2 regions of the Pseudomonas sp. AC355 genome follow, and region 2 is predicted to be linked to the other one. Evidence: predicted binding sites of a transcription regulator. Region 2 holds the regulator's gene; the other holds the start of a gene.
The links. Region 2 encodes LexA, which represses DNA repair genes until DNA is damaged. Its sites were predicted from a motif close to CTGTNTNNNNANACAG; they were not measured.
Positions count from the first base shown of each region.

Region 1: a site for LexA is predicted at 7,497-7,512, ahead of imuA (translesion DNA synthesis-associated protein ImuA). Genes of this name have one in related genera too.

Region 1 covers NZ_OZ409843.1:71,265-80,244, reverse strand. The annotation lists gene ACZ0AI_RS00395 (HD domain-containing phosphohydrolase) at 1-540, shown strand, start outside; gene ACZ0AI_RS00390 (LysR family transcriptional regulator) at 595-1,518, opposite strand; gene ACZ0AI_RS00385 (nuclear transport factor 2 family protein) at 1,636-1,965, shown strand; gene ACZ0AI_RS00380 (SDR family oxidoreductase) at 1,962-2,735, shown strand; gene ACZ0AI_RS00375 (hypothetical protein) at 2,957-3,448, shown strand; gene ACZ0AI_RS00370 (winged helix-turn-helix transcriptional regulator) at 3,518-3,913, opposite strand; gene ACZ0AI_RS00365 (aromatic alcohol reductase) at 4,008-4,928, shown strand; gene ACZ0AI_RS00360 (RidA family protein) at 5,546-6,013, shown strand; gene yghU (glutathione-dependent disulfide-bond oxidoreductase) at 6,157-7,002, shown strand; tRNA gene ACZ0AI_RS00350 (tRNA-Ser) at 7,143-7,232, opposite strand; gene imuA (translesion DNA synthesis-associated protein ImuA) at 7,536-8,156, shown strand; gene ACZ0AI_RS00340 (Y-family DNA polymerase) at 8,158-8,980, shown strand, end outside.
Region 2 covers NZ_OZ409843.1:1,960,303-1,969,282, forward strand. The annotation lists gene ACZ0AI_RS09300 (glyceraldehyde-3-phosphate dehydrogenase) at 1-214, opposite strand, end outside; gene mfd (transcription-repair coupling factor) at 366-3,809, shown strand; gene nagZ (beta-N-acetylhexosaminidase) at 3,884-4,882, opposite strand; gene ACZ0AI_RS09315 (TetR/AcrR family transcriptional regulator) at 5,226-5,930, opposite strand; gene lexA (transcriptional repressor LexA) at 6,195-6,806, shown strand; gene sulA (SOS-induced cell division inhibitor SulA) at 6,818-7,276, shown strand; gene ACZ0AI_RS09330 (hypothetical protein) at 7,361-7,594, opposite strand; gene ACZ0AI_RS09335 (DUF6586 family protein) at 7,707-8,228, opposite strand; gene topA (type I DNA topoisomerase) at 8,283-8,980, opposite strand, start outside.

The DNA.
Region 1 (8,980 bases), 1.9 Mb from region 2:
GAGCGCATCCACCTCGTACCCTACTGGACGCACAAGGCCTCCAGGCAGATCAGCGAGCTGGCCGTGCCCGGCGAGATCGCTGCCCATGCTTACGAGCGGCTCGACGGCAGCGGCTACTTTCGCGGTGCAGCGGCCGACGCCCAATGCCCTGCTTATCGATTGCTCGCCACCACTGTCGCCTGGGTGGCGCTGAGGGGTGCCCGCCCCTGGCGACCGACTTACAGCGAATCGGAAGCGGCCAGGCTGCTCAAGCAGGATGCCAGCCGTGGGTTGTTCGACGGAGAAATCTGCGACGCGGTGATCGCCGCAGCACGGGGCGAACGGCGGCTGCCTCAGCCGAAAAGTATGCTGCTCACCGCACGTGAATGCCACATCCTCCTGGAGATCAGCCGTGGCGCCAGCAACAAGGAAGTGGCGCGCCGTCTGGAAATCAGCCCCAGCACCGTGGGCACCCACATGGAAAGCATTTTTCGCAAGCTGGGCTGCTCCACCCGAGCGGCGGCTACCCTGAAGGGGCTGACCCTGGGTCTGATCTCCTGATACCCGACATGGGCGGCGTCCAGCTCGCTCCCACAGGGAAACTCAAGTAGGAAGTCAGGTCGGCTTAGCGAGTTCGTCCTTGCCTGGCAGGCTGGCGCGAGCCATGGCGATGAATGCCTTGAGTGCGGCAGAGGGATTGCGACGATTCGGATAGTACAGACACAGATTGTCTCTGGGCGGCGTCCAGTCTTCGAGTACCCGCTCGAACTTCCCGGTCTCGATCTCGCCCTGAACATCCTGCTCGAGGAAAAAACCGAGCCCCACACCCACCTGCACGACAGCCATGGCGATGCTGGATTCATCCAAGGTGAGCTGGCCGTTCACCTCAAGCCTGATCACGTCCCCTGCTCGCTCGAAATGCCAGGGATAGATCGCCCCATTAGGCAGGCGGATGCGAATGCACTGATGGTCGAGCAGATCAGCGGGGCTGCGCGGCCGGCCGTGCTTGTCGAAGTACGCTGGCGAACCGACCACGGCGTAGCGTTGCGGTTGGCCAATCGGGATCACGATCATGTCACTGGGGACGAGGCTCACGGAACGTACGCCCAGGTCGAAACCGTCCGCGACGATATCCACCAGACGCCCCTCGGTAACCAAGTCGATGTGCACCTTCGGGAAGCGCTGCACAAACTCCAGCATCAGTGGCAGCAGCGCAGTGCGAGCACTCGCGAATGCGTTGATGCGCAAAACGCCTGAAGGCCCAGCATTGTGAGAGCGCACCGTTTCCAGTGCAGTGCGCACGTCCTGCAAGGCCGGGCCCACCTGCTCCAGAAACATCTTGCCCGCCTCGGTCAGAGACACGCTGCGGGTCGTGCGATTGAACAGCCGGGTTTCGAGATTCGCCTCCAGCCTGGCGATGGTATTGCTCAGCGCGGTGGTTGAAACGCCCAGGTCGATAGCCGCCTGCCGAAATGACGCCCTACGTGCCACGGCCACTACAGCGTCCAGGTCATTGAGAGCGAAGCGAGGATCTGGCATCAAATTATCCTGATTTTCAGGACTAGCCATTAACGTCCATCCCAGTTGAGCAAATTATCAACCAGGCGGCAAGATCGCACTCGTGCCCCCACAAACCGCGAGACAGGAGATCAATCCGTGAATCCTCAACTTCCCGAAGCCGTGAAGGCTTACTTCGAAATCAGCAATGGTAGCGACGCGTCACGCCTTGCAGGCTGTTTCAGTGCAGATGCCACGGTGACCGACGAAAACCGAACGCATCAGGGCACCGAGGCAATCCACGCCTGGCAACACGAAGCGCAGCAGGCATTCACCTACCAGGTCGAGCCACTGGAAGCCGTACATCGAGATGGCCGACTGGTGGTAACCGCACAGGTCACCGGCAACTTCCCCGGCAGCCCGGTAAAGCTGAATCATCTGTTCCTGCTGGAAGAGGGTCGGATTCGTTCGCTGGAGATTGCGCCATGAACCTCGACCTGAGCGGCAAGCGAGTTCTGGTTACCGGCGGCACCAAAGGCGTCGGAAGCGCGGTAGTCGATCTGTTCCTCGCCGAAGGCGCGAAGGTGATCACCTCGGCCCGACAGACAACCCGCGACATGCCGGAAGAATTGTTCGTTGCGGCAGACCTCTCGACCGTGGAAGGTTGCGAAACGCTGGTAGCGCAGGCCAAGCGGCGCTTGGGCAGCGTGGACATCATCGTTCATGTCCTCGGTGGTTCGTCGTCGCCTGGCGGCGGGTTCGCGGCGCTGGGCGAAGAGCATTGGCAACGCGAGCTCGACCTCAACCTGCTTCCGGCAGTGCGTCTGGATCGCGCCCTGCTCACGGAGATGCTGGAGCGAAAACAAGGCGTCATCATCCACGTGACGTCCATTCAGAGCCGGCTGCCCTTACCCGAAGCCACCACGGCCTATGCCGCTGCCAAGGCGGCGCTGTCGACCTACAGCAAGAGTCTGTCGAAAGAAGTCTCGCCAAAAGGTGTGCGCGTAGTGCGGGTATCGCCGGGGTGGATTGAAACCGAAGCGTCGGTCGCCCTGGCAGAGAGGCTGGCGAGCGAGGCCGGTACCGACTATGAAGGCGGCAAACGGATAATCATGGATGCTCTGGGCGGTATTCCACTCGGGCGCCCTTCGACGCCATCGGAGGTGGCCAATCTCATTGCGTTCCTGGCCTCGTCTCGTGCGGCATCCATCACGGGCAGCGAATTTGTCATCGATGGCGGAACGCTGCCAACTGCCTGACCGCGTTGGCACGTTCAATCACCTGGCCGTCTATCCACTCGATGGCGAAGAGTTGGTGAGTGGTGAGCCTTCCTTGCTGGCATTGCGGGATCCGAACATTGTCCGCTCTCGGCCAGGCGGGCGACATCTTTTCGCCGACGAACCCAGCCAGACTGAATACAATATGCGTCAGACTATCGCAGGCCATGAATGTGGCTGCACCGGACAAGGAACCCGCCTCCATGGCCTCCCCTGACAAACAGCAAAAACGCGCCCAGCGGGCCAAAGCCAAGGCCAAGCAGAACCGCATGGGCAAGCCGAAGCCCAATGTCCTGCATCCGGTTCTGGCCAACCCGCTGATCAACGAGCCGTTTGATGACGTCGAAATCGACCTGAGCACCTTCGATTTCAAGGACATCGAGGAGAACGGTTTCAACCCGGCCCATTTCGACGACCTGTTCCAGACCATGAAGATGGCCGAAGGCATCAGCCTGCTAGCGATGTGCCTGGTGTTTCTGCAATACCCGGTGCTGGAACTGGTGGTCGCTGAGGAAGAGGAAGACCCGGCGACCGACTTCATGATGGGCCTGCTGATCGTCTACCGCGGGATCTTCCATGATGAAGACGAGGACGCGGCAGTGGCCTGGATCGGCAGCGATGCCTTCCAGAGTGCCTACAACGAAGCGTCGATGCTCCTGCAGAAAAGGAATGCCCGCGCCAGTACCCACGCCTGAGCAGTTTGCCCCTTCAGCGCCTGACTGGGGCTACGCCCCCAGCCGCCACCTTCGATAATCCCTGCACGCTCAAACCTGGTCGAATCGAACACGCGCTGCGCGAAAATCGTCTGCGTGTTCCAACAGCCAGGTCCATAGCGGCACCATCTGCACCAGAAAGCTCCGACCCAATGCGGTCAGTTGGTAATCGACACGGGGCGGCACCTCGCCGTGATCGCAACGGGCGATCAATCCGTCCCGTTCAAGTTGTCGTAGGCTACGGGTCAGCATGCGCTGGGTAATGCCCTGCAAGCGCCGGCCGATTTCTGCGTGTCGCAGTTTTCCCTCTACTCCCAGTGTATGGACGATACCCAGCGACCAGCGATTGCCCGCATGAGTCAGAACCTCACGCTTGAGCCCGTCGTCCTCGTCACTGAGTGCGTCGCAGGTGGCTTGAGATAAGCGAATTACCTCTTCTTCGGTCATTGCGTTCATGCGGTATCACTCGTGTGCCTTCTTCTGGATGTTCGCCAATGGTGACAGGATAAAAACATCACTGATCATTCACTGCGAGTAACCGATGCAACCACAGTCTCCTGTAAAAACCGACAACATTCTCGTCCTGGGCGCCGGTGAACTCGGCATGGCCGTGCTCCGCGAACTGGCGGCCCAGCCGGCAGCGCGGGTAACGGTGATGCTGCGAGCATCCGCTCTTGATACCGGTTCAGAAAGCAAACGCCAGACGCTCGAAGAACTGAGCACACTGGGTATCGAAGTGGTATCTGCAGATGCCGCAAACGACTCCGAAGAAAAGCTCGCCGCGTTGTTCAGTGGTTTCGACACGCTGGTCAGTTGCTTGGGGTTCGCAGCCGGGGCAGGCATACAGCGCAAGCTGGCCAGGGCAGCACTGAAGTCGGCGGTGAAGCGTTATGTGCCCTGGCAGTTCGGTGTGGATTACGACGTGATCGGCCGCGGCAGCCCACAGAACCTGTTCGACGAACAGCTGGACGTGCGTCAACTGCTGCGCGGCCAGTCACGGGTGCAATGGCTGATCATCTCCACCGGCATGTTCACCAGCTTTCTGTTCGAACCTGCATTCGGCGTAGTGGATCTGAGCCAGAACACCGTGCGCGCGCTGGGCAGCTGGGACACTGCCGTAACGGTCACCACACCGGAAGATATCGGCCGCCTGACGGCTGCCATCCTGTTCGAGCCGGAGCTGGTCAACCAGGTCGTCTTCACCGCGGGCGACACCCTCACCTACCGGCAACTGGCGGACACCGTCGATCAGCTACTCGACCGCAAGGTCGAGCGCGTGGAATGGACGGTGCCCGCGCTCAAGGCCGAGCTGGCTGCAGCCCCCGATGACTCGCTGCGCAAGTACCGGGCGGTGTTCGCCGAAGGCAAAGGCGTCGCATGGCCAAAGGTGGACAGCTACAACGCACGAGCGAAGATCGATACCGTCGACGTCGCGCAATGGATCGAACGGCATTTGCGCTGATACGCGGTGCTGCGTGTTCCGGCAAATAGCCGACGCTTGAACGCACCGCCGTCGCAAAGTCCAGCTAGACGAGCTTTGATCTCGATCTGGAAGCCGGCCAGCCAAGTTACGCCCATGCATGTCAGCGTCGGATGCGGAGTTCGGACGTCGTACTCACCAAGCATTTTTCTACCGAGCGTCAGGAGGCACTCAGCGGTAGAAATGTCATAGCGTACGTAACGGGCCCGGACGAGCATTTCTGATTGCACTTGGCGGGCGTCGATGGAGTGGAGTTGCTCGACGATGGCCAGGGAGGCCCTTTCGCACGGATTGCGGAATGGGTTTCCCGAACAGCAAGCTCGCGAGTAACCATTTGAAGGGAGCCTCTTCATGGGCGCCATCGAGCCCAAGCTGCTACGCGGTCATACGCTGGTCGATCACGCGGATTGAGATTAATGGGACTCTGCCAATGAGCTGCAACGGGTAGCCGCAAGGTTCAGGCATCGGAGTTCGGGCAAAAATGGCCTGATCGCTGAAACATCCCAAGCCAACGTACGAATCGCCACCCCGCATGCCGATGTCGTATCGTCCTGCTGCCACCAGACGCAATACGGTCTTTCGAGAGGAGTGATGCAGACATGCGGGATCAGACGCTGGAACGCTTGCAGCAGCTAGGATGGGAATTGCCCACACCGCCCCGTCCGCTCGGGGCCTACCGTGCAGTGGTAGATGCTGGTTCGCTGTTGCACATTTCCATGCAGGGGCCAATTGTCCAGGGCAAGCCCTCGATTACCGGGTTGCTTGGCCGCGAGATCTCTATCGAAGCGGGTCAGGAGGCAGCCCGGGTCAGCGTGCTGAATGCACTGGCCCAGGCGCGTGCCTACCTCGACAGCCTCGATCACATCAGACAGGTGGTACGCCTGGATGCCTATGTGGCCTGCGAAGACGCGTTCAGCCGCCACCCCGAAGTAATCGACGGCGCGTCGGAGTTGCTGGCCCAGGTCTTCGCAGAACGCGCTGGCCACGTGCGCACCGTATGTGGCGTTCGTAACCTGCCAGGCAACGCGCCGGTCGCACTGGCGCTGGTTCTCGAGCTACAGCGATAGGTGGATGCCGATAACCACCGATCCAACCGACAACATCAGCCGAATCGATGATCAAAATGCGCAAAACGCATTCGAATGCCGGGCGTAATCCAGATAGCCTTGGCTTCGAATGCATTGTTCATGACGCTAACAGGGAGGAATCGATGACCCAATCTACCTACGTACCGCCAAAGGTCTGGAAGCACCTTGAGGCTTCCGGTGGCCAGTTCTCCAAGATCAACCGGCCCGTTGCCGGCGCGACTCATGAGAAGGAGCTGCCGGTCGGCAAGCATCCGCTGCAGCTGTATTCGCTTGCCACGCCCAACGGCGTGAAGGTGACCATCCTGCTTGAGGAGCTACTTGCACTGGGGCATAGCGGTGCCGAGTACGATGCCTGGCTGATCCGTATTTCCGATGGCGACCAATTCTCCAGCGGCTTTGTCGGCGTCAATCCCAACTCGAAGATTCCAGCACTACTCGACCAGAGTGCGGATACCCCTATCCGCGTGTTCGAGTCCGGGTCGATCCTGCTCTATCTCGCGGAAAAATTTGGCGCGTTCCTGCCGAAAGATCCAGCTGGCCGTACCGAAACCCTCAACTGGCTGTTCTGGCAAATGGGCTCTGCGCCCTACCTGGGTGGCGGCTTCGGGCACTTCTATGCCTATGCGCCGGAGAAGTTCGAGTACGCAATCAATCGCTTCACCATGGAAACAAAACGTCAACTGGATGTACTCAACCAGCGACTCGCCGAAAACCGCTACTTGGCGGGCGACACCTACACCATTGCCGATATTGCCGTGTGGCCCTGGTACGGCGAACTGGTGAGGAACAACGTGTATTCGGCTGCCGAATTCCTTGCTGTTCATGAATACCCGCATCTTCTGCGCTGGGCCGATGAAATCGCCAACCGCGAAGCAGTCCAGCGCGGCAAACGCGTCAATCGCACCTGGGGCGACGAAGCGCAGCAAGTGCCCGAGCGGCATCAGGCTTCGGATCTGGACAAGTCCTAAGGCAGTAAGGCCCTCGGCGAAGGCCTAGGGCCTCCAATTGGACGCGTTTGTTTCGACCAGCGCGCCAAAATCCAGCAGGAAATAAGCGAGTAGAAACGAAAAAGCCCCAATGCTTTTCAGTATCGGGGCTTTTTTTGATATGGCGGGAAGATAGGGATTTGAACCCTAGGTACCATCGCTGATACAACGGATTTCGAATCCGTCCCGTTCGGCCACTCCGGCATCTTCCCAGGCGGCGCGCATGATATCAGTAGAAATCGGTTTGGCGAACCCCGTCGGGCAATTTTTTTCGCTTGGTTTCAATTGCTTGCCTCATTCGGCCAACCAATAAGCGGCAGCTAACCGGCCTCCTTCGTGCCTAAGGACTTGAGTGCGAAGCCTCGCAGGCCGCTACGGCGTTGATGGGTGTGGCACTTGCCACCCGCTTGCCAACGTTCAGTCAGAATTCGGAGTGATCCACTCGGCGGATACTGGCTTGTCGACTAGATAAAATACTGTACATTTGAACAGTATTTTTATGCCGTCCGATTACCATGTCTTCTGTCGTAGCCCTCGATCATTTGCTCAACGAGCGCCGTATCTGGCGTGGCCAGAGCGCTGTTGCGCCCAGCGGCTACCAGCCCACAGGCAACCCTGCGCTGGATGCGGCGCTGCCTGGTGGTGGCTGGCCGGAAGCGGCGTTGAGCGAGTTGCTGGTTGCGACACCGGGCATTGGCGAGCTGCGTTTGTTGCTGGCGACTCTCGCGCGTTTGAGCGCTGCCGGTGAGCGGGTGGTGCTGGTCGCTCCGCCCTATCTGCCTTACCCCAGCGCGTGGCTGGCGGCTGGGGTGAAGATGAAGCAGTTGACGCTGATCCAGGCGTCTGCCCAGGAGGCCTTGTGGGCAGCCGAACAGTGCCTGCGCTCGGGCAGCTGCGGTGCGGTGGTGCTCTGGCCGCAGCGGGCCGATGATCGGGCATTGCGCCGCCTGCAGATCGCTGCGGAAACCGGGCAGACCCTGGCTTTCGCCTACCGCCCACTGCATGAGGCGCAGAACCCCTCGCCTGCGGCCTTGCGCCTGACCATCGAAGCGCAACCGGCTCAGGTGCGCGTGCTCAAGTGCCGTGGCGGGCAGCCTCCGGCGCGCGCATTTCCCCTGAGCACCTGGGGGCGATGACATGCGCTGGGCCTGCATTCTTCTGCCGCAACTGGCCATGGACGGGATATTGCGCGGCCGCGAAGACGCCGACACGCCGCTGGTGCTGCTCAGCGGCCCAGCGCAGCGGCAGCTGTTGCAGGCGGTCACCCCGGCGGCTCGGGCACTTGGCCTGCGTCCGGGGCAGACGCTCACGGCTGCGCAGTCGCTGAACTGCGCGTTCGCCAGCGCCGAGTACGACCCGGCGGATATCGAGCGCTGGCGCAATTTTCTCGCCGCCTGGGCTTACGGTTTCAGCTCCCAGGTCAGCCTGCACTACCCACGCTGCCTGCTGCTGGAGGTGCAATCCAGCCTGGCCCTGTTCGGCCCCTGGCCGCGCTTCGAAGCACGCTTGCGCGAAGAGCTGACGGCGCTGGGCTTTCGCCATCGCATCACCCTGGCGCACAACCCAGCCGCAGCGCGCATGCTCGCCAATCTCCACGACGGCCTGGCGGTGACGGACGAACAGGCCCTGAGCCAGCAGATCGCGGCCATGCCTCTGGATCGCATCGGCCTGCCCGTCGAGCTGCTCACGGCCCTGACGCGCATGGGCCTGCGCCAGGTGCGTCAGTTACAGGCGCTGCCTCGTGACAGCCTGGCGCGGCGTTTTCCTGCCGAGTTACTGAGTCGCCTGGATACCCTGCTGGGCCTGCGCCCGCTGGCACTGGATTATTACCGGCCACCGGATGTGTTCGATACGCGCCTGGAGCTGCACTTCGAGGCGGAATCGACCCAGGCCCTGCTGTTTCCATTACGCCGCCTCACTGCGGATCTGGCCGCCTACCTGGCGGGGCGGGACTGCGGCG
Region 2 (8,980 bases):
GAACGGCCAAGCCGTTTTCGTCAGCCTGACGGTGACGGGCGAAGCGATGCGCCTTGAGGATCTCGATGACCGAGCGGTTGATCAGGCTGCGGCCGTGGATCGACAGCACCACATTGTTGTTGCGGTACAGCTGACCAATCAGCGGAATCATCGCCTCGGCGAGGGCTTCACGGTCAATCCATTCACCAAGACACTGGTCGGGCTTCTGAGTCACGGCAATACCTTCCACATGTAGGGGCTGAAAAAGGGGCTACATTATGACGACACACACATGGGTCGGCAATCTGCAGCGGTCGAAACACTGACAGCCATCCTCGCGGATAGTTACAATCGGGGGCCAAATCGTTACCAATCGCGAGCCACCTGTGCCTGTACTGCGTCTGCCGTCCTTGCCGGCCACCGCCGGTAAACAACACTGGGGCAACCTGCCCGGTGCCGCGCTGAGCCTGGCCATTGCCGAAGCGGCCAGCGCTGCGAAGCGCTTCACCCTGCTGCTCACTGCCGATAGCCAGAGCGCCGAGCGCCTGGAGCAGGAACTGAGCTTCTTCGCGCCAGAATTGCCGGTGCTGCATTTCCCCGACTGGGAAACCCTGCCCTACGACCTGTTCTCGCCGCATCAGGACATCATTTCCCAGCGCATTTCGGCGCTGTATCGCCTGCCCGAGCTCAAGCACGGCGTACTGGTCGTGCCCGTCACCACGGCGCTGCATCGCCTGGCACCGACCCGCTTTCTGCTGGGTAGCAGCCTGGTGCTGGATGTTGGTCAACGCATCGACGTCAACGACATGCGTACGCGTCTGGAGGCCTCTGGATATCGCTGCGTCGACACCGTTTATGAGCATGGCGAATTCGCCGTACGCGGCGCGCTGATCGATCTGTTTCCGATGGGTAGCAAGCAGCCGTTTCGCATCGACCTGTTCGATGACGAGATCGAGACTCTGCGCACCTTTGATCCAGAGACCCAGCGCTCGATAGACAAGGTCGAGTCGATCAAGCTGCTGCCGGCACGCGAATTCCCCCTCGAGAAGAAGGCCGTCACCGATTTTCGCGGGCGCTTCCGCGAGCGCTTCGACGTCGACTTCCGTCGCTGCCCGATCTATCAGGATCTCTCCACCGGCATCACTCCGGCCGGTATCGAGTACTACCTGCCGCTGTTCTTCGAGGAAACCGCCACCCTCTTCGACTACCTGCCCCAGGACACCCAGGTATTCTCGCTGCCCGGCATCGAAAAGGCCGCCGAACAGTTCTGGACGGACGCGCGCAACCGCTACGACGAACGCCGCGTCGACCCCGAGCGTCCGCTGCTGCCGCCGGCCGATATCTTCTTGCCGGTCGAAGACTGCTTCGCGCGCCTGAAGGACTGGCCGCGCGTCGTAGTCAGCGCCGACGACATCGAGCCGGGCGTAGGCCGCACGCGCTTCGACGCCAGCGCCCTGCCCGACCTGGCGATCCAGGCGAAAAGCAGCGAGCCACTGGCAGCACTGCGTCGTTTCATCGAGGAATACCCGGGCCGCGTGCTGTTCTGCGCCGAATCCGCCGGGCGCCGCGAAGTGCTGCTGGAGCTGCTTGCACGCCTCAAGCTCAAGCCCAAGGAAGTCGATGGCTGGCCGCAGTTCTGTGCGAGCAAGGAACGCCTGGGCATCACCATTGCGCCGCTGGATGAAGGCCTGCAGCTCGAAAACCTGGCACTGATAGCGGAAAGCCCGCTGTTTGGCCAACGCGTCATGCAGCGTCGGCGTCGTGAAAAGACCCGCGATGGCGGCGACAACGTCATCAAGAACCTCACCGAGCTGCGCGAAGGTGCGCCGGTAGTGCATATCGATCACGGCGTCGGTCGTTACCTGGGCTTGGTGACCATGGAGTTCGACGGCCAAGCCGCCGAGTTCCTTACCCTGATGTATGCCGAGGAAGCCAAGCTCTACGTACCGGTCGCCAGCCTGCACCTGATTGCCCGCTACACCGGCAGTGACGATGCACTCGCCCCGCTGCATCGCCTCGGCTCGGAAGTCTGGCAGAAGGCCAAGCGCAAGGCGGCCGAGCAGGTGCGCGACGTCGCCGCCGAGTTGCTCGACATCTACGCCCGCCGCGCCGCCCGTGAAGGCTACGCGTTCAATGACCCCAAGGCCGACTACGACACCTTCAGCGCCGGTTTCCCGTTCGAGGAAACCCCGGATCAGCAGAGCGCCATCGAGGCGGTGCGCGAAGACATGCTCGCACCCAAGCCGATGGATCGCCTGGTCTGCGGCGACGTCGGCTTTGGCAAGACCGAGGTGGCCATGCGCGCCGCCTTTATCGCCGTACATGGCGGTCGCCAGGTCGCCATTCTGGTGCCCACTACCCTGCTTGCCCAGCAGCACTACAACAGCTTCCGTGACCGTTTCGCCGATTGGCCGGTAACGGTCGAGGTGATGAGCCGCTTCAAGAGTGCCAAAGAAATCAGCGCCGCCGTACAGCAACTGGCCGAAGGCAAGATCGACATCGTTATCGGCACCCACAAGCTGCTGCAGGATGACGTCAAGATCAAGAACCTGGGCCTGGTGATCATCGACGAAGAGCACCGCTTCGGCGTGCGCCAGAAGGAAGTGCTCAAGGCGCTACGCAGTGAGGTAGATATCCTCACCCTCACTGCCACCCCCATTCCGCGCACCCTGAATATGGCCGTGTCGGGCATGCGTGACTTGTCGATCATCGCGACACCGCCAGCTCGCCGCCTCTCGGTGCGTACCTTCGTCATGGAACAGAACAACCCGACGATCAAGGAAGCGCTGCTGCGTGAGCTACTGCGTGGCGGCCAGGTGTACTACCTGCACAACGACGTGAAGAGCATCGAAAAGTGCGCAGCCGAGCTGGCCGCACTGGTGCCCGAGGCACGCATCGGCATCGGCCACGGGCAGATGCACGAGCGCGAGCTGGAACAGGTGATGGGCGACTTCTACCACAAGCGCTTCAACGTACTGATCGCCTCGACCATCATCGAGACCGGCATCGACGTGCCCAGCGCCAACACCATCATCATCGAGCGTGCCGACAAGTTCGGCCTGGCCCAGTTGCACCAGTTACGCGGTCGCGTCGGGCGCAGCCACCACCAGGCCTACGCCTACCTGCTGACGCCGCCGCGCAAGCAGATGACCGACGACGCGCAGAAACGCCTGGAAGCCATCGCCAATGCCCAGGATCTCGGTGCTGGCTTCGTCCTCGCCACCCACGACCTGGAAATCCGTGGTGCGGGCGAACTGCTCGGCGACGGCCAGAGCGGGCAGATCCAGGCAGTTGGCTTCACCCTGTACATGGAAATGCTCGAACGAGCAGTGAAATCGATCCGCAAGGGCGAGCAGCCGAACCTCGACCAACCGCTGGGCGGTGGGCCGGAAATCAACCTGCGTGTACCGGCGCTGATTCCCGAGGATTACCTACCGGACGTCCATGCCCGCCTGATCCTCTATAAGCGCATCGCCAACGCCATCGACGAAGACGGCCTGAAAGAGCTGCAGGTGGAAATGATCGACCGCTTCGGGCTGCTGCCAGAGCCAGCCAAACACCTGGTACGCCTGACCCTGCTCAAGCTGCAGGCCGAGCGGCTGGGTATCAAGAAGATCGATGCAGGGCCGCAAGGTGGGCGCATCGAGTTCGCGGCGGAAACACCGGTCGATCCACTGACGCTGATCAAGTTGATCCAGAGCGCGCCGAACCGCTACAAGTTCGAAGGCGCCACGCTGTTCCGCTTCTCCATACCGATGGAGCGTGCGGAAGAGCGTTTCAACACGCTAGAGGCGTTACTGGAACGCCTGCTGGCTACGGTGAAAAGCTGAAAAAATCAGGGACGCTTATGCGGCCCTGACTTTTTGTAGCCTGGGTCTACCCAGGACGCTTTCGATACAGCGGCTTACTCGACCAATTGCGCTGCCCGCAGGGCAGATAACGCCTGGGCCCAACGCGGGTTCTGACGATAATCGATTCCGGGAAACGCTCGGCGGCGCATGCCTGCCAACCCTTTGGGCGCGATAACACCGAGGCGCTGCACTGCCGAAAGCGCCAACTCTGCCGCGGCTCGGTCGTTACACACTAGGCCCATGTCGCAACCTGCCGTCAGAGCAGCCTCAATGCGATTGGCGGCGTCACCCACCACATGGGCGCCGGCCATCGACAGGTCATCGCTGAAAATGACGCCCTCGAAACCCAGCTCCCCCCGCAGGATGTCCTGCAACCAGCGGCGCGAGAAGCCAGCCGGCTGACTGTCCACCTGAGGGTAGATGACATGGGCCGGCATTACCGCCGCAAGATCACGACTCAAGGCCGCGAACGGCCGTAGGTCGTTCTGACGGATTTCTTCCAGGCTGCGCTCATCGGTTGGAATGGCCACATGGGAATCAGCCTCGGCCCAGCCATGCCCGGGGAAATGCTTGCCGGTCGCCGCCATGCCCGCCTCTGCCATGCCGCGAATAAACGCGCCAGCCAACTGGGTGGCACGCTCGGGGTCACCCTCGAAGGCACGGTGGCCGACCACCGCACTGCGCTGGTGATCGAGATCCAGCACCGGCGCGAAACTCAGATCCAGGCCCACCGCCAGGACTTCGGTCGCCATCAACCAGCCGCACTGCCGCGCCAGGCTCTCGGCATCGGCGCAGCCTGCAATGGCGCGCATCGCCGGCAGACGCACAAAGCCTTCACGCAGCCGTTGTACGCGGCCGCCCTCCTGATCCACAGCAAGCAGCAGATCCGGGCGCACGGCACGAATGGCCTGTGACAGCTCACGCACCTGACGTGGATTCTCGATATTACGGGCGAAGATAATCAGGCCGCCGACTTCGGGCTGGCGCAGCAACTGCCGGTCTTCGGCAGCCAGCCAGGTGCCGGCGATATCCACCATCAGGGAGCCATACAAGGGGGTACTCACAACAGGTAATCCTTAATTGAGTGGCCGCACCGCTCAGCTGGAGCGAGGCGCTTCATCGATCAGCGCCACGCATCGAGCGAGCACTGGGGAAAAGATTTTGCAGCAGATATGAAACTCGGCCTGCGCACAGCCATGGGACAGTGCCCCACGAACAGGTTCCGCATTCGGCACGCAGACAGGCGCAGCAAAGCGAATGCTCGCGCCCAAGCGCAATGAATATCTGGCGATTCGGTGAGGAGATCACCCAAGCTCTGGCTATGCCGAAACCAGCTGCTGATATAGGCGGTAGCTTAGGGGCAGCGACGAGCAGCCCGCAAGCCGGACAAGACGGTCAGGCCTTGATGATGGCTGGGCCTTTACTGCGAGGAATAAGCTGAGCAGTCGCCAGCCGCTGGTCGGTCACTCCGCTTTCAGAGCGCATACCGGCGGCCAGGAACGGCACCATCAGGCGCATGACCTGCTCGATCGAGGTATCCACGCCGAAGTCGCTCTCGGCCATGGCCCGCAGGGCCTTGATGCCAGACATGCTGAACGCCGCGGCGCCGAGCATGAAATGCACGCGCCAGAACAGCTCCAGCGGAGGAATGCCAGGCGCCGCTTCATGCACCAGATGCATGTAGCGCCGGAACACCTTGCCGTAGACCTCTTCGAGGTATTTGCGCAGATGTCCCTGACTCTGACTGAAGGCCAGGCCGAGCAAGCGCATGAAGATGGACAGGTCATTACCACTGCGCGGTTTCACCGCCAGGGTCTGCTCGACCAACAGTTCGAGCAACTCCTCGAGGCTGAAGGTCACCCCTGGCTTGCTCTGGCGCTTGTCGAGCTCACGCTCGAGGCTCGCGCAGAACGGCCCGAGAAAACGCGAGAAGACCGCCTGAATCAGGGCCTTCTTGGAACCGAAGTGATAGTTGACGGCGGCCAGGTTGACCCCAGCCTTGCTGGTAATCAGGCGCAACGACGTTTCGGCGAACCCCTTCTCCGCGAACAACTGCTCCGCAGCATCCAGAATGCGTTCAACGGTTTCCGATTGCGCCATGACATCCATCCGACAAACAAGTGTTTGAAACATACGTTTCAGCGCGCACGCCTGTCAAGTCGCGCAGACCGTATTCTGGATGCTCAGTCATCATTTGGCGATAGCGTCGCGGGCAATCCCGGCCGGGTTTCGAAAATGGCCTGTTGAGCATAGCCCGTTACGCCGCCTGGCGGATAACACAGGCGCGACGCACATCAATGGATTGCCAAGCGACGCTTACTGTATATAATCCCAGTCACTGTATAAAAAGACAGAGCCGCCCACATGATCAAGCTGACGCCCCGCCAAGCCGAAATCCTCGCCTTCATCAAGCAGTGCCTGGAAGACAACGGCTACCCGCCGACTCGTGCAGAGATCGCCCAGGCGCTCGGCTTCAAGTCACCGAATGCCGCCGAGGAACACCTCAAGGCCCTGGCCCGCAAAGGTGCGATCGAGATGACCCCGGGCGCTTCCCGCGGCATCCGCATCCCGGGTTTCGAGCCCAATCAGGCCGAGGAAGAAGGCCTGCCGGTGATCGGCCGAGTGGCTGCAGGCGCACCCATTCTGGCTCAACAACATATAGAGGAAGCCTGCCGGATCAACCCGGACTTCTTCCGCCCGAGGGCCGACTACCTGCTGCGGGTACGCGGCATGAGCATGAAGGACATCGGCATCGTCGACGGCGATCTGCTTGCCGTCCACACCACCAGCGAAGCACGCAACGGCCAGATAGTGGTCGCGCGTATCGATGATGAAGTGACGGTCAAGCGATTCAAACGTGAAGGCAATACCGTCTGGTTGCTGGCTGAAAACACAGAATTCGCCCCGATCGAAGTGAACCTGGAAGAACAGGAGCTGATCATCGAAGGCTTGAGTGTCGGCGTCATACGCCGCTAATTGGAGGCTTTATGCAGTTCCCTCAGTCGCTGAGCCGTACCCAACTTCCGCTGTTCGATGCCTTTCTGGCCTCGACCATTGCGGTGGCCGAACCCGAACCAGTAGCACTGGAAACCACGTTCAGCGAAGTATCGCTGAGAGGTGCTGCGGGTAACTGCCTGACGCTGTTGGCGCCCATGCTGCGGGAACTGAGCGAGAAGGATGACGAACGCTGGTTGACCCTGATCGCCCCACCGGCCAGCCTGACCCAGAGCTGGCTGCGCGATGCGGGCCTGAACCGTGAGCGGATTCTGCTACTGCACCCTCGCAACAGCCAGAGCGCCCTGCAGCTGGCTCAGGAAGCCTTGAAACTTGGCCGTAGCCATACGGTGGTCAGCTGGCTGCATCCCCTGCCCCAGCATGCGCGCCAGCAACTGGAAGCAGCAGCGCACCTCGGCCAGGCGCAAAGCCTGAACATCAGCCTGGGCTGACCCACGATTTACAGAGAAATGCTCGAAGTTGGAGTGTCACTTTTCTGCCTGACCGCCCGTGGAGGGCGCGGGTAGAAAGCCGGATCAGTGCAGGACGCGGGGCTGGTCTTCATGCTCAAAATCGCCTTCGGCCATTCTGCCGGCCATTTGCACGCCGACATTGAGCATCGCTTTGGCGACTTCCACATGCTGGCCCTGGAGAAAGGCCTTGGCATCTTCGGAGAAGTCCAACACCACCAGTGCTTCCTCATCATCGGCTCGACGCAGGGCAATACGCCCATCGGGCAGTTCGACGATTTCAAGGAAGGAAGTAGGCATAACTCGGATTCTCCACGAAAGGCCGCGCATTGTAGCAGCCGCTCCATTCAATCGCTTGGCGAAAAACCGCTAAGCGCTGAACGGACTTTTCAATAGTCGGTGCCCAGCACGGTCACCACTCGCTGAGGCCGACGCGAAAACGCTGTGCCAGTGCTTTCAGCTCCTGACGCCAGCCCTCCAATGTTTCCCGGTCAAGTGGAGGCTGTGCCTCATCGACACTTACCACCTTGATCAGCGAGGTAGCGCCAGGATCGGCCTTAGCCTCGCGCGGGGCGCGCGGAGGCCGGAATAGCTCGGCATGAGCAGCCAATAATTGCCCAAGCCAGGTGTGCCCATTTTCGGCCAACTCAACCAGTTCGGCCAACTCGGGGCTGGGTGAAGAAGCCAGGCTCTGTCGATCCAGCAATACCTCGGCACGCGCGGCACTGCTGTTCGGCAAGCGATAGAAACCTGCGATTTCATGGCACAGCCCAAGTAACGCACCGTACAAATGAAACAGGGTCGCTTCACGTTCGGCCTGCACCAACGCCTGGGCATTCATCGCCCGGCCTTCTTCGGCCTTGCGCCAGGAGTCCAGAGAAAGCCCGGCGTAGAAAATCTTTTGGTTCGTGCGGGTATACAGTTCGCCAGCCATATCCACTCTCCCGATCGCCATGGGCACACTCCAGCGAAGCATGCCCAAGGCAGATCAACGCTTGTCTTCAACCTTCCATTTGCCACCGTCGTAGAACGCTTTCCAACCGGTGGGTTTACCGTCCACTTCGGTCTGCACGTACTGCTCCTTGGTCTTGCGGCTGTAACGGATGACTGCCGCGCGACCTTCTGGATCTTTCGCTGGAGCGCTCATCAGGAAGTGATACTTCGGATCGATCTCGTCTTTATGCGGGACGATCTCAAGTACCAGTGGCGCACGGGTTTCGCGGTTTTTCGGAAACTGGCTGGCAGCCAGGAACAGCCCTGAGGCGCCATCACGCAGCACGTAGGTGTCATCGACCTTCTCACACTTGAGCTCCGGCATCTTCACCGCATCCATCTTGGGTGGCGCGGGCTCGCCACTACGCAGCAGCTTGCGGGTGTTCTTGCACTCGCTGTTGGTGCAACCAAAGAACTTGCCGAAGCGCCCGGTCTTGAGCTGCATCTGACTGCCGCACTTGTCGCACTCCAGGCTCGGCCCTTCGTAGCCTTTGATGCGGAACTGGCCCTGCTCGATCTCATAACCGGCGCAGTCCGGGTTGTTGCCGCAAATATGCAGTTTGCGCGTTTCGTCCAGCAGGTAGGCATCCATGGCCGTCGCACAGATCGGGCAGCGGTGCTTGCCGAGCAATACGCGGGATTCGGACTCACCCTCGTCATCCGCAGCGATCTCGTCACCGGGCACCAGGTTGA